One region of the Paenibacillus sp. FSL H3-0321 genome, then DNA from elsewhere that is predicted to be linked to it. Evidence: riboswitches for the same ligand, from Rfam matches in the RefSeq annotation. Region 1 holds a riboswitch; the other holds the start of a gene.

Region 1 (5,372 bases):
GATCGTGTTCGTAGAACGGTTCGTCGCGCCAACAATATCTACTTTTTTATCGCCAAGCAGAAAATCATAACGTATATCAATATTATTCATTTTTCCTACTTTATAATTTTGAAGCTCCTTGCCGTGCAAATCATAGACGAGGACACCTCCGCCTTTGTTCGTGGCAATGATTTTGGAATTCGCCGGGTTCGCAGAATCGAGCCAAATGGCCGGGTCATCGGCTGCATCCTCGCCATCTTCAACGGCTGCCGTCTCTACCTGAGCGGTTACCGAATAAGGGGTGATGATATCTGCGGAATTGATAAACTTTGCATTTTCCGCCAGAATAGCTTGAAGCAGCTTGGAAGGAATGTACATCTTGCCATCGACTAATTTGACCTCCGCTGGAAGCTCGCCTGCTTTACCCGCTAGACGATATTCCTTATCGCCTGCCGTGAACGTGCCTGCGAATCCGTTCTTCAGCTTGACCAGTGCCGACTTATCGTCGCTATCCCATGTGATAGTTGCTCCGATCCCATCCATGTGCTTGCGCAGAGGTTCATATCCTTTTAGGTCTGAGGCGGATGCTGCGTTAGTTGTTGCGGCAGGAAGTAGAGCGCCTGCAAGGAGCAGCGTAGATAGTACAGTTTCCCATGTTTTCATTGATGTTCAATGTTCCCCTCTATTGTTAGTAATTGCTTAACTATAGAAGATGAGTGTAAAAGAAGTATTAACGGACAACTAAGCCTTTGTAAAATTAACAATGTAAATTCAAGATAGCATTTGAATGCATCTCATAGTTCTAGACTGCCTCTATTTTTACTCAGCAGGGAATTTGCTCATATCCATATACAGCACATTCCAGCGATGACCATCCAAATCAGCAAAACCTGCACCATACATCCAACCCTGGTCATGGGGCTAGCCGTAGATGCTACCGCCAGCCTTTACCACCTTCGTTACCATTTCATCCACTTCTTCCTTGCGATCTGCACCAATTGTAAACAATACTTCAGTGCCTTTCGTTGTATCTGCAATATCATTTCCTGTAAATCTTTCGAACGTGGACTCCGTAAATAGCATCACAATAACATTCTTGTCTCCGATGACTAGACTAGCTTTATCATCAGCATTTCCAGGTCCTTGATTCAAAGAAAATCCAATCTCCGTGAAAAAATCTTTTGATTTGTTGATATCTTTAACTGGTAGATTGATCCATATTTGCCCCGCCATAGTTATTCCTCCTTATAAACAAAATTATGTCCATTTTCATTTATAAGAATAACTGCCGGAATTGCTTCTTGAAAGGTGATATTGAAGAATTTCAATTTTTTTGCCTAAAAAATAACTAAGGCCTGAGGCAATCCCCTTTTCTATTAAAAGAATGATCGGGTCAGGCATCCATGGGATGTGATTCTGTACTGATTATTTTGCTGCTTCTTTCCCGCTTTCTCCGATTCGTCGAATACAAAACAAATAATAAAATAAACCATAACGGCGTCAATAATAAGGCCGGACGTGTTTCTTCAGCAAACAGCATAATAATGAGTATGATTGCAAACAACGCTAGGACTACATAATTAATAAATGGGGTGAACGGGGCTTTGAATTTTGACTTCGCCTGCAATTCCGGCTTTGTTTTCTTATACCGCAAATGACAGATCAGAACGATACCCCAAACCCAGATGAAACAAATGGCACTGATGGTTGTCACGATTCCAAAAGCAGTCTCCGGAATCAGCTTACTCAAAAGAGCTCCCACAGATAACACAAGCGTGGAGATGAAGAGCGCATTGCTTGGGACATGATTTCTATTCAGCTTTGCAAAATTGGCTGGAGCCTGGTCATTCCTGCTCAAATTATATAGAATCCGGCTTGTTGAGAACATTCCGCTGTTACAGGCAGACGCGGCTGAAGTCAATACGACAAAGTTAATAATTCCAGCAGCAATCGGTATCCCCACCAAACTAAACGTTTTAACAAAAGGACTTTCTGCCGGATTTAGTTCCGTCCATGCGTTGATGCATAACAAGGCGATAATGGCACCCACGTAGAAAAATAGAATTCTTAAAGGAATTTTATTAATAGCCGATGGGATGGTTTTTTCTGGATTGGATGTTTCGGCTGCCGATACCCCCACCAATTCCACACCGACAAAGGCAAACACAACCATTTGGAAGGAAAGTAGGAACCCTGAAACCCCGTTCGGGAATATCCCCCCATGTGCCCAAATATTACTGACAGTAACCGTTCCGTTAGCCGTTTTGAATCCAATCACCAGCAGGATTGCCCCGATAACAATCAACGCCAGAATAGTCACTACCTTGATTAATGCAAACCAAAACTCCAATTCGCCAAAACTTTTTACAGTTAATAAATTGAGTCCTAATAAAATGATCAAACAAATGACGGCAGGGATCCATTGCGGGATATCAAACCAATATTGTACATATACGCCAACAGCTATAATATCCGCCATAGCCGTCATGATCCAACAAAACCAATAGGTCCATCCGGTTACAAATGCTGCGCGCGGTCCAAGATAATCTTCAGCGATGTCTGTAAAAGATTGATAACCCGCTTTTGACAACAGAAGTTCTCCCAAGGCCCTCATAACAAAAAACACGGCAATACCGACGATTAAATAAGCAAAGATGATGGATGGTCCTGCGAGTTGTATAGCTTTACCTGATCCTAAAAACAATCCGGTCCCGATGGTGCCGCCAATTGCAATGAGCTGAACATGCCGATTCTCTAAATCTCTCTTTAGTTCTTGTGGTGCCATGTGAAACTCCCCCTCTAAATCTAAATATTTCTTTGTGAAATGATGAACAAGTAAAAATGACAATAAAAAAAGAGACTGGATGCGCTCCAATCTCACGGTCATAAGAATATTAAATAAAATACATTCATCATTCTGACGCTTATCAGAATAACAAATGAATTATCCAGTACTCTTCTGTCCTTTTGCCTGAGATTGTGAACCCTTCGGCGCCGGGGAATCCCCACGGTCTCTCCAGAAGCTGCTCCTGCTATAGTGTGATCCATAGCATTCATAGCTTAGAAATTATTTGATTATAGGATCATAACTTCATTTAAATATTTTTCAATACTAATCATAGTCAAAAGTTTTGTCAATAACATTAATTACCACCGTGCTTCGCCAAAATAATTATGATAGGGCTTGAACGTTGCCAGCACTTCGTCTACCTTACCCATTCGTTCCTCCAGGCTTCCCCGAAGTGTGATGTAGGGAATCCGCCGCGCCTTCAAATCCGCAATAATTTGCTTATGGAAAATATGCCGCTTCTGATTCCCGCTGCGGTCCCATGTATCCTCGTAAGGAATGTCGTCGTCGCACAGGAAAAAAAGGTCATACCGCTGTGCATTTTCCAGGGCGATCCGGGTTAAGCGTTCAGGGGCCCGGCCGTGGTAATCCAGGGCAAACATATAAGTCGTGATCGCATTGGTATCGACAAAAAGATATTTATCCGCTTGCAGTAAAGCCCGCTCTTCCCGCTCCATATGGCCGACAGCAATTTCATCGAACGCCTCCAAGCCAATTCGGCGGTCCACCTGATGCTCCGTCCAATAGTCGCGCCCGTATTCGCTCGCATAGGTTGTGCGATACCGCCGGGCCAACGCTTCGGTGATCGTGGATTTGCCGGTAGACATCGCTCCCACAAAAACCACTTTTGTTATTAAATCCCGATACACGCTATCGCTCACATATTGCCGGTACTTGTAAGGATCCGAACGGACCATGGTAGCTGAAACCGGTACCTGCCCGCGAGCTTCATCCACCCGCCGGTCTACTGCGCCCAAAGCGATGCTCATATGCTCTCCGTAAAACTCGCTGGAGTAGAAATGCGTCACTTGCTCGCCTTTCAGTAACCCCAGAATATATTGCTCCTCCCTTATCTCATGCTCCCGGTCGTTCGAATACCCGTCCGGACCGTCCCAGGCTTCAATCACCCGCACCGCCGGGTAGAGCTTGCGAATCCAGTTGGCCCGGATTTGCAGCGGGATCGGGGTCACCGTCGTCTCATAGATCACTACAATCAGTTCGTCGACCTCTTGCAGCGCCGTCTCGAACATGAACTGATGCCCTTTATGCAGCGGGGCAAACTTTCCGAGCGTTAAGCCTAATCTCTTCATGCTGATACCTCCCTAGCGCCCTTGTTCCAATTGTAGTAGCCGTATACAGCGTTAACCAGATACGCGCTCCACATGACGATCATCAGCAGGCCTTCACCGCTCCCCTCTAGCATTCGAATTACCCACAGCAGAACCGTGAACATATTGAGGACAATATAGACCAGCCATTGTTCCTTGAATCTTCGAACCATTAATAGAGTGGCGACAACGGACAACACCGTCGTAATGGCATCAATATAAGGCGAATTCTGCCCCGGTATGAACGATAGACCCAGGCCCAGCAGCAGGCTGCCTAATACGCAGACCGCCCCCACAAGGAGCAGACGCTTGAGCTCCAGCTGACGCATGGACAGCTTGCCATCAGTCCGGTTATTTTTCCACATATAGAAGCCGACCACATTCATAGGAACAAAGAACAGCAGATTTAGCATAACCTCTCCAAACAAACCGTTGACGTAAGCCAAGTACGCATAACCAATGGTATTGTACATGCCAAACACATAACTCATCAGATTTCCCTTCGCCGCGAGCACCACACACAGCACCCCGGTGATAAAGACCGTAAATCCGAATAAAGAATCCTTAGAAATCACCGTAAACCCAACAGCAATTGAGGTAAACAAAACCAGCCAGGTCAACTCAAACAGGTTCCAATCGCCCCATGATTTATTCACTTGCATCCCCTCTGCTTTCATCCGATTTGTGCACCATAAAGTTAGTTCACTCTTACTTTCAACTTGATAATAACACATTGTTAATATCATTGAAAGCAAAAATGCACACTTGATGAATCGAATGTTCAAAAGGGAGGCTTCGTGCCTTGTGGCTGCTAATGTAACTGATAAGTTAATTCGTTTAACCACGCGGTCATTGAGGAGATTTTAAACCACAAGTTATAATTCAAGGGACTAGTCGAACTGATAAAAATTGGAGGGTATTCAAATGAATATTGAGATCGGAAAAAAAATCAAAACCCTACGTTTACAAAAAGGAATGACTCAGGAAGAACTAGCAACAAAACTGAATATGTCATCCCAAGCCATATCCAAGTGGGAAAACAACGTAACCATGCCAGATATTCAAATTCTCCCTGAGTTATCTGTGATTTTAGGGGTTACAATTGATGAGCTATTTGCATTAACTGATGACACACATCTAGAGCGTATTGAAAATATGATTAGTACCGAACATTTTATTTCCAAAGATGATTTTAATTATGCTGAACAATTTCTCAA
Region 2 (5,372 bases), 500 kb from region 1:
AAACGGAAAACAGCGGCTCAGCAAACAGTCAGAAACAAGGAAGCAATTCTGCAATTGTCGCTGGCGAAGGCAGTCAAGATAATGGAACAGGAAGCAAAGTTGCAGGCACGGCCAATGCCGGAGAGACGGCACAGCCGCCTTCTTCACGTGAACTGGCTTTCAAGGAACAGGAAGCGAAGCTGGCCTCATTGATGGGCGTCATCACCAAATATGTTGAAGACAACAACCTCGGAGATCAGATCTTTGTTGCAGATAAACCACAGGGCATTGCCATTACGCTTAGCGACCGGTTCCTGTTCGATGCCGGCAAAGCCGAGCTGAAAGCACCTGCATTCCCTGCACTCCGCCAGCTCTCAGGCCTGTTCCGCGGCATAGGCGCATCCATCAGCATCGAGGGACATACCGACAATACCCCGGTGTCGGTTGGCTCGCGCTATAACGACAACTGGGAGCTGTCAGGCGCGCGGGCACTCTCCATCCTGCGTTTCTTCCTCGACAATGAAAGACTGGATCCGGATACCTTCCAGTATGCCGGCTATGCCGATACCCGGCCTGCTGCCGACAATACTACGCTGCTTGGAAAACAGAAAAACCGCCGCGTCGAGCTAATCGTGCTGCGGCAGCTTCAAGACGAAGAATAATTCCGCCTATCAGCCCAGAACAGCAGATGATGAAAGGTTACATTTGCTTCTAAAGGAGTCTGAATAGGTATGGAAACTCTAAACGGAACACCACCTGATCCCGCCCGATTTTTAAAAAATCTGCGTCTACTAGTCTCGCTATTGGTTACCACGTTTCTCCAGGGAATCATTACGTTCTTCGTTGGGGGCATGGCTTATTTCCTTTTACTCTCGTCGTACTCCCTTTTCTGGGGCGAACAAGCCAATGTGTATCCGCTAAGCAAGCTGATTCAAATCGCCGTTCGTTTTTTGCTTGCGGGCGGCGCTTTTGCCTTGCCCTGGCTGGGAGTCTGGTGGATGCTCTACGGTCTGGCCGACAACGGACGCATCCGCTGCTTTTTTCTGCACCTGTTTTTCGCTTATGTGCCACTTTTGGTTATCTTTTTGCAGCTTGATCCCGTGTATTACCCGGACACAATGATCCCCAGCTCAGCCGGTGAGATGACCTTTTTTGTCTGCATGGCCATGGCAGCTGTCCTGCTGTATCCCTTTTACTCTATCGGCGTTTATTACTTTGTGCTCAGACCGGCTGCACCCCCTCGCAAAATCTACAGATTTATCCTTTTATGCTGTTTATTCGTCCTGATTAGCCTTGCACTGCTGCCCCTCTTGTGGCGGATGGCTCCACATTTTTATCCGGGACTTGCAGATTTTCCAAGCCGCTGAAAGCGCAAAAAGACAGACTTCTCACATTAGTGCAGCTAATGCGCGAAATCCGTCTTTAATAAATTTTTCACAAAACCAATTGCTATTCCCCAACCCGTTCACGGTAAGCGGCTGCGTCCAGCAGTCCCGATACGGCTTCGGCATACTCGCCTTCGATCTCCAGTTCAAAAATCCAGCCCCCGCTGTACGGCTGATCGTTAATCAGCTCCGGACTGTTCTCCAGTGCATCGTTAATCTTGGTCACCGTTCCCGATACCGGTGAATATAATTCGGAAACCGTCTTCACGGATTCAATGCTGCCCACGCTGTCCCCGGCAGAAATAGCCGATCCAACTTCAGGAAATTCCACAAATACGATATCGCCTAGTAAATGCTGGGCATGATCCGTAATCCCAACACGTATTAAACGTCCTTCGCCCTGCTGCGCCCATTCATGCTCTTCGCTGTACAGCAGGTTATCTAGCACTTCACTCATTTCAAGCCGCCTCATTTCCGAATTGGAGTTGTAAATTTAGTTATAGACTAAGTTATCGTCCTGCTCAATGTCAATATAACTGACAGGAAATTTAAATTTGTCATCTTTTTGACGTTTTTTTGTTGACAGTGGACCTCCATACCCGGTTTAATGGAGACAGCAGAAAATTATACGGTTTGCGAATGATGGCATAGGGAGAGACCGTCTCTTGAAGACGGCGCCGAAGGAGTAAGCCCTCTAAGGGGTGAATCTCTCAGGCAAAAGGACCTTTGCCGGACGCATCTCTGGAGAGCATCAGGCCCTGCTATTGCAGCGTACTGGTCACCAACGGGGAAACCTGCCGGGTTCACAGCAGGGTAACTCTCAGGTACAAAGGACAGAGCGGAAGCCAAATATGCGCGTGCGCATATTTGGCTTCCGCCTGTCCTTTTTTTTAATGGGCAGAAACGGACTCCGTCCCTGCCGGCAAAGGAAATCCCGTTAGGCTTGCATGTAATCAGACCAAGGGAGTGAGCACATGAACGCTTTGAAAAGAACGCCTTTTTATGACCTTTATTCTGCTTATGCGGAGTCCAGATGCATTGACTTCGGCGGCTGGGAGCTGCCGGTGCAGTTTACAGGAATCGTCAAGGAGCATGAGGCCGTCCGCGGGCAAGCCGGACTGTTCGATGTGTCGCATATGGGTGAATTCATGGTTAGCGGCAGCGGCTCCGAAGCCTTCCTGCAAAAAATGACGACCAATGATGTCAGCAAGCTGGCAGACGGTGGAGCGCAGTACACGCTGCTTCTATATCCAAACGGCGGTGTTGTCGATGATTTGCTCGTATACCGCCTCGGCGAAGAGCGTTACATGCTTGTCGTGAACGCCTCCAACATCGACAAGGACTTTCAATGGCTGCAGAAGCATCTCACCGCAGAATTCAGCGGCGTCAGCCTGAGCAACATCTCGGATGAGACTCTTCTACTCGCCCTGCAGGGCCCGCTGGCTGAGGCCATCCTCTCCAAAGTTACAGCGGCTCCCATTGCTGAGCTGAAGCCTTTCCACTTCATCGAGAACGCCGAGGTGTGCGGCGTGAACGTTCTGCTCTCCCGCACCGGATATACCGGCGAGGACGGATTCGAGCTCTACGCGCCGCCGGATACAGCGGCTGCGCTGTGGAACGGCCTGCTGGAAGCGGGGTCTCCGCACGGCTTGACACCAGCCGGTCTTGGCGCACGCGACACGCTGCGCTTTGAAGCCAAGCTGCCGCTGTACGGCCAGGAGCTGTCGGCGGATATTACGCCGCTGGAAGCAGGCGTGCAGTTCTTCGTGAAGCTGGACAAAGAAGATTTCATCGGCCGTGATGTGCTGGTGAAGCAGAAGGCTGACGGTCTGCCCCGCCGCCTCGTCGGTCTGGAAATGATCGACCGCGGCATTCCGCGTTCCCACTACCCTGTATACGGGGATGGAGTAAAGATCGGTGAAGTGACCACCGGCACCCAGTCACCGACACTCAAACGCAATCTCGGACTTGCGCTGCTGGATGCAGCTTACAGTGAAATAGGCACAGAGGTAAACGTAGAGATCCGCGGCAAGCAGCTCAAGGCTGTCGTGGTCAAAGCGCCATTCTACAAAAAGAGCCAGGGAGTGAAGCCGCAATGAAGCACCGTTATCTGCCAATGACTGAACAAGACCGCAACGAAATGATGGAAGCAGTCGGAATTCAGTCCATGGAGGAGCTGTTCTCCGATATCCCCGAGGCCGTCCGTTATCAGGGAACTATGCCGATGTCGGAGGCGCTGGATGAATACGCCTTGCTGCGCCATATGAAAGAGCTGGCCGACAAAAATGCCAATTTCGATACCCACGCCAGCTTCCTCGGCGCCGGCCTGTATGACCATCATATCCCTGTCGTCATCAATCATGTCATCTCCCGTTCGGAATTCTATACTGCCTATACCCCTTACCAGCCGGAAATCAGCCAAGGCGAGCTGCAGGCGATCTTTGAATTCCAGTCCTACATCTGTGAGCTGACCGGCATGAAGGTGGCCAACGCCAGCATGTACGATGGTGCTACGGCTTTCTCGGAAGCGGCAGTACTTGCAGCTGGTGCCACCAAACGCAAAAAGCTGATTGTCTCCCGCACCGTGCATCCTGAGGCCCGCCAGGTGCTGCGCACTTCGGCAGGGGCCTGGGGCCTCGATGTCGTAGAGATTGACTATAAAGACGGTGTAACCGACCAAGCAAAGCTTGCCTCAGCCATCGACGGCGACACGGCGGCTGTCCTGGTGCAGTCACCGAACTTCTTCGGCGCGATAGAAGATCTCGGTGCCATCGAGCCGCTGATCCACGGCGTCAAAGGCCTGTTCATCGTCAGCGCCAACCCGCTGGCGCTCGGCGTACTGGAAACGCCGGGTAAGCTCGGCGCCGACATTGTCGTCGGTGATGCGCAGCCGCTGGGCATTCCGGCTTCGCTGGGCGGCCCAACCTGCGGATTCTTCGCCGTAGCGGAGCATCTGATGCGCCGCATGCCGGGCCGGATTGTCGGCCAGACCGTTGACCGGAACGGCAAACGCGGCTTCGTGCTGACGTTGCAGGCCCGCGAGCAGCATATCCGCCGTGAAAAAGCCACTTCGAACATTTGCTCCAACCAGGCGCTGCTGGCGCTATGCGCTTCCGTCTATTTGTCCGTGATGGGCAAAGAAGGCATGCGCGAGGTTGGCGAGCTGAACATCCGCAAGAGCCACTATGCCGCCGGCAAACTCGGCGATATTAACGGTGCTGCGGCTGCGTTCTCAGCTCCTTACTTTAACGAATTCGTCCTGAAGCTTCCCGAAGGAAGTGAAGTGAGCGAGATTAATTCCAAGCTCATAAAAGAAGGTTATCTCGGCGGTTACGATCTGGGCCGTGATTATCCGGAGCTTGCCGGACATATGCTGGTTGCCGTCACGGAGAAAAGAAGCAAAACCGAAATTGACCAATTCGCCAGCGCACTGGAGGGCTGTTTATGAAACCGGAACAAAGTCTGATCTTCGAGCTTAGCCGTCCCGGCCGCTCGGCCTACTCCCTGCCGCAGTGTGATGTTCCGCAGGATGAGAACCTTGATGCACTGATCCCTGCAGGACTTCTGCGCAGCGAACCGGTCGTGCTGCCGGAAGTATCCGAAGTGGATGTCATCCGCCACTACACCGCGCTGTCCCGGCGCAACTTCGGCGTCGACAACGGATTCTATCCGCTCGGCTCCTGTACGATGAAATACAATCCGAAGATCAACGAAGATGTTGCCCGCTTCCCGGGACTGGCCAAGATTCATCCTTACCAGCCGGAAGAAAGCATTCAGGGAGCTCTGGAACTGATGTACACCCTGCAAAATGATCTTTCCGCTTTGACCGGCATGGATGCCGTCTCCCTGCAGCCTGCCGCAGGCGCACATGGTGAATGGACTGGCCTGATGATGATCCGCGCCTACCATGAGAGCCGCGGCGAGACCCGCACGAAGGTGATTGTGCCGGACTCCTCGCATGGCACCAACCCGGCCAGCGCCGCAGCAGCCGGACTTGATACGGTGACG

What was found. Region 1 has a riboswitch for glycine ahead of MHI45_RS17820 (amino acid permease). Riboswitches for the same ligand answer to the same signal wherever they lie in the genome.
Region 2: linked by a shared signal. The riboswitch ahead of gcvT (glycine cleavage system aminomethyltransferase GcvT) and the one ahead of MHI45_RS17820 (amino acid permease) in region 1 are both predicted to bind glycine.

The regions. Positions count from the first base shown of each region.
Region 1 covers NZ_JBBODH010000001.1:4,026,168-4,031,539, forward strand. Annotated here, with positions in the region: gene MHI45_RS17810 (phytase) at 1-642, opposite strand, end outside; gene MHI45_RS17815 (VOC family protein) at 901-1,212, opposite strand; gene MHI45_RS17820 (amino acid permease) at 1,373-2,764, opposite strand; glycine riboswitch at 2,929-3,009, opposite strand; gene MHI45_RS17825 (AAA family ATPase) at 3,127-4,137, opposite strand; gene pnuC (nicotinamide riboside transporter PnuC) at 4,134-4,811, opposite strand; gene MHI45_RS17835 (helix-turn-helix domain-containing protein) at 5,080-5,372, shown strand, end outside.
Region 2 covers NZ_JBBODH010000001.1:3,521,832-3,527,203, forward strand. Annotated here, with positions in the region: gene MHI45_RS15595 (flagellar motor protein MotB) at 1-641, shown strand, start outside; gene MHI45_RS15600 (hypothetical protein) at 711-1,346, shown strand; gene gcvH (glycine cleavage system protein GcvH) at 1,429-1,821, opposite strand; glycine riboswitch at 2,004-2,100, shown strand; gene gcvT (glycine cleavage system aminomethyltransferase GcvT) at 2,339-3,463, shown strand; gene gcvPA (aminomethyl-transferring glycine dehydrogenase subunit GcvPA) at 3,460-4,812, shown strand; gene gcvPB (aminomethyl-transferring glycine dehydrogenase subunit GcvPB) at 4,809-5,372, shown strand, end outside.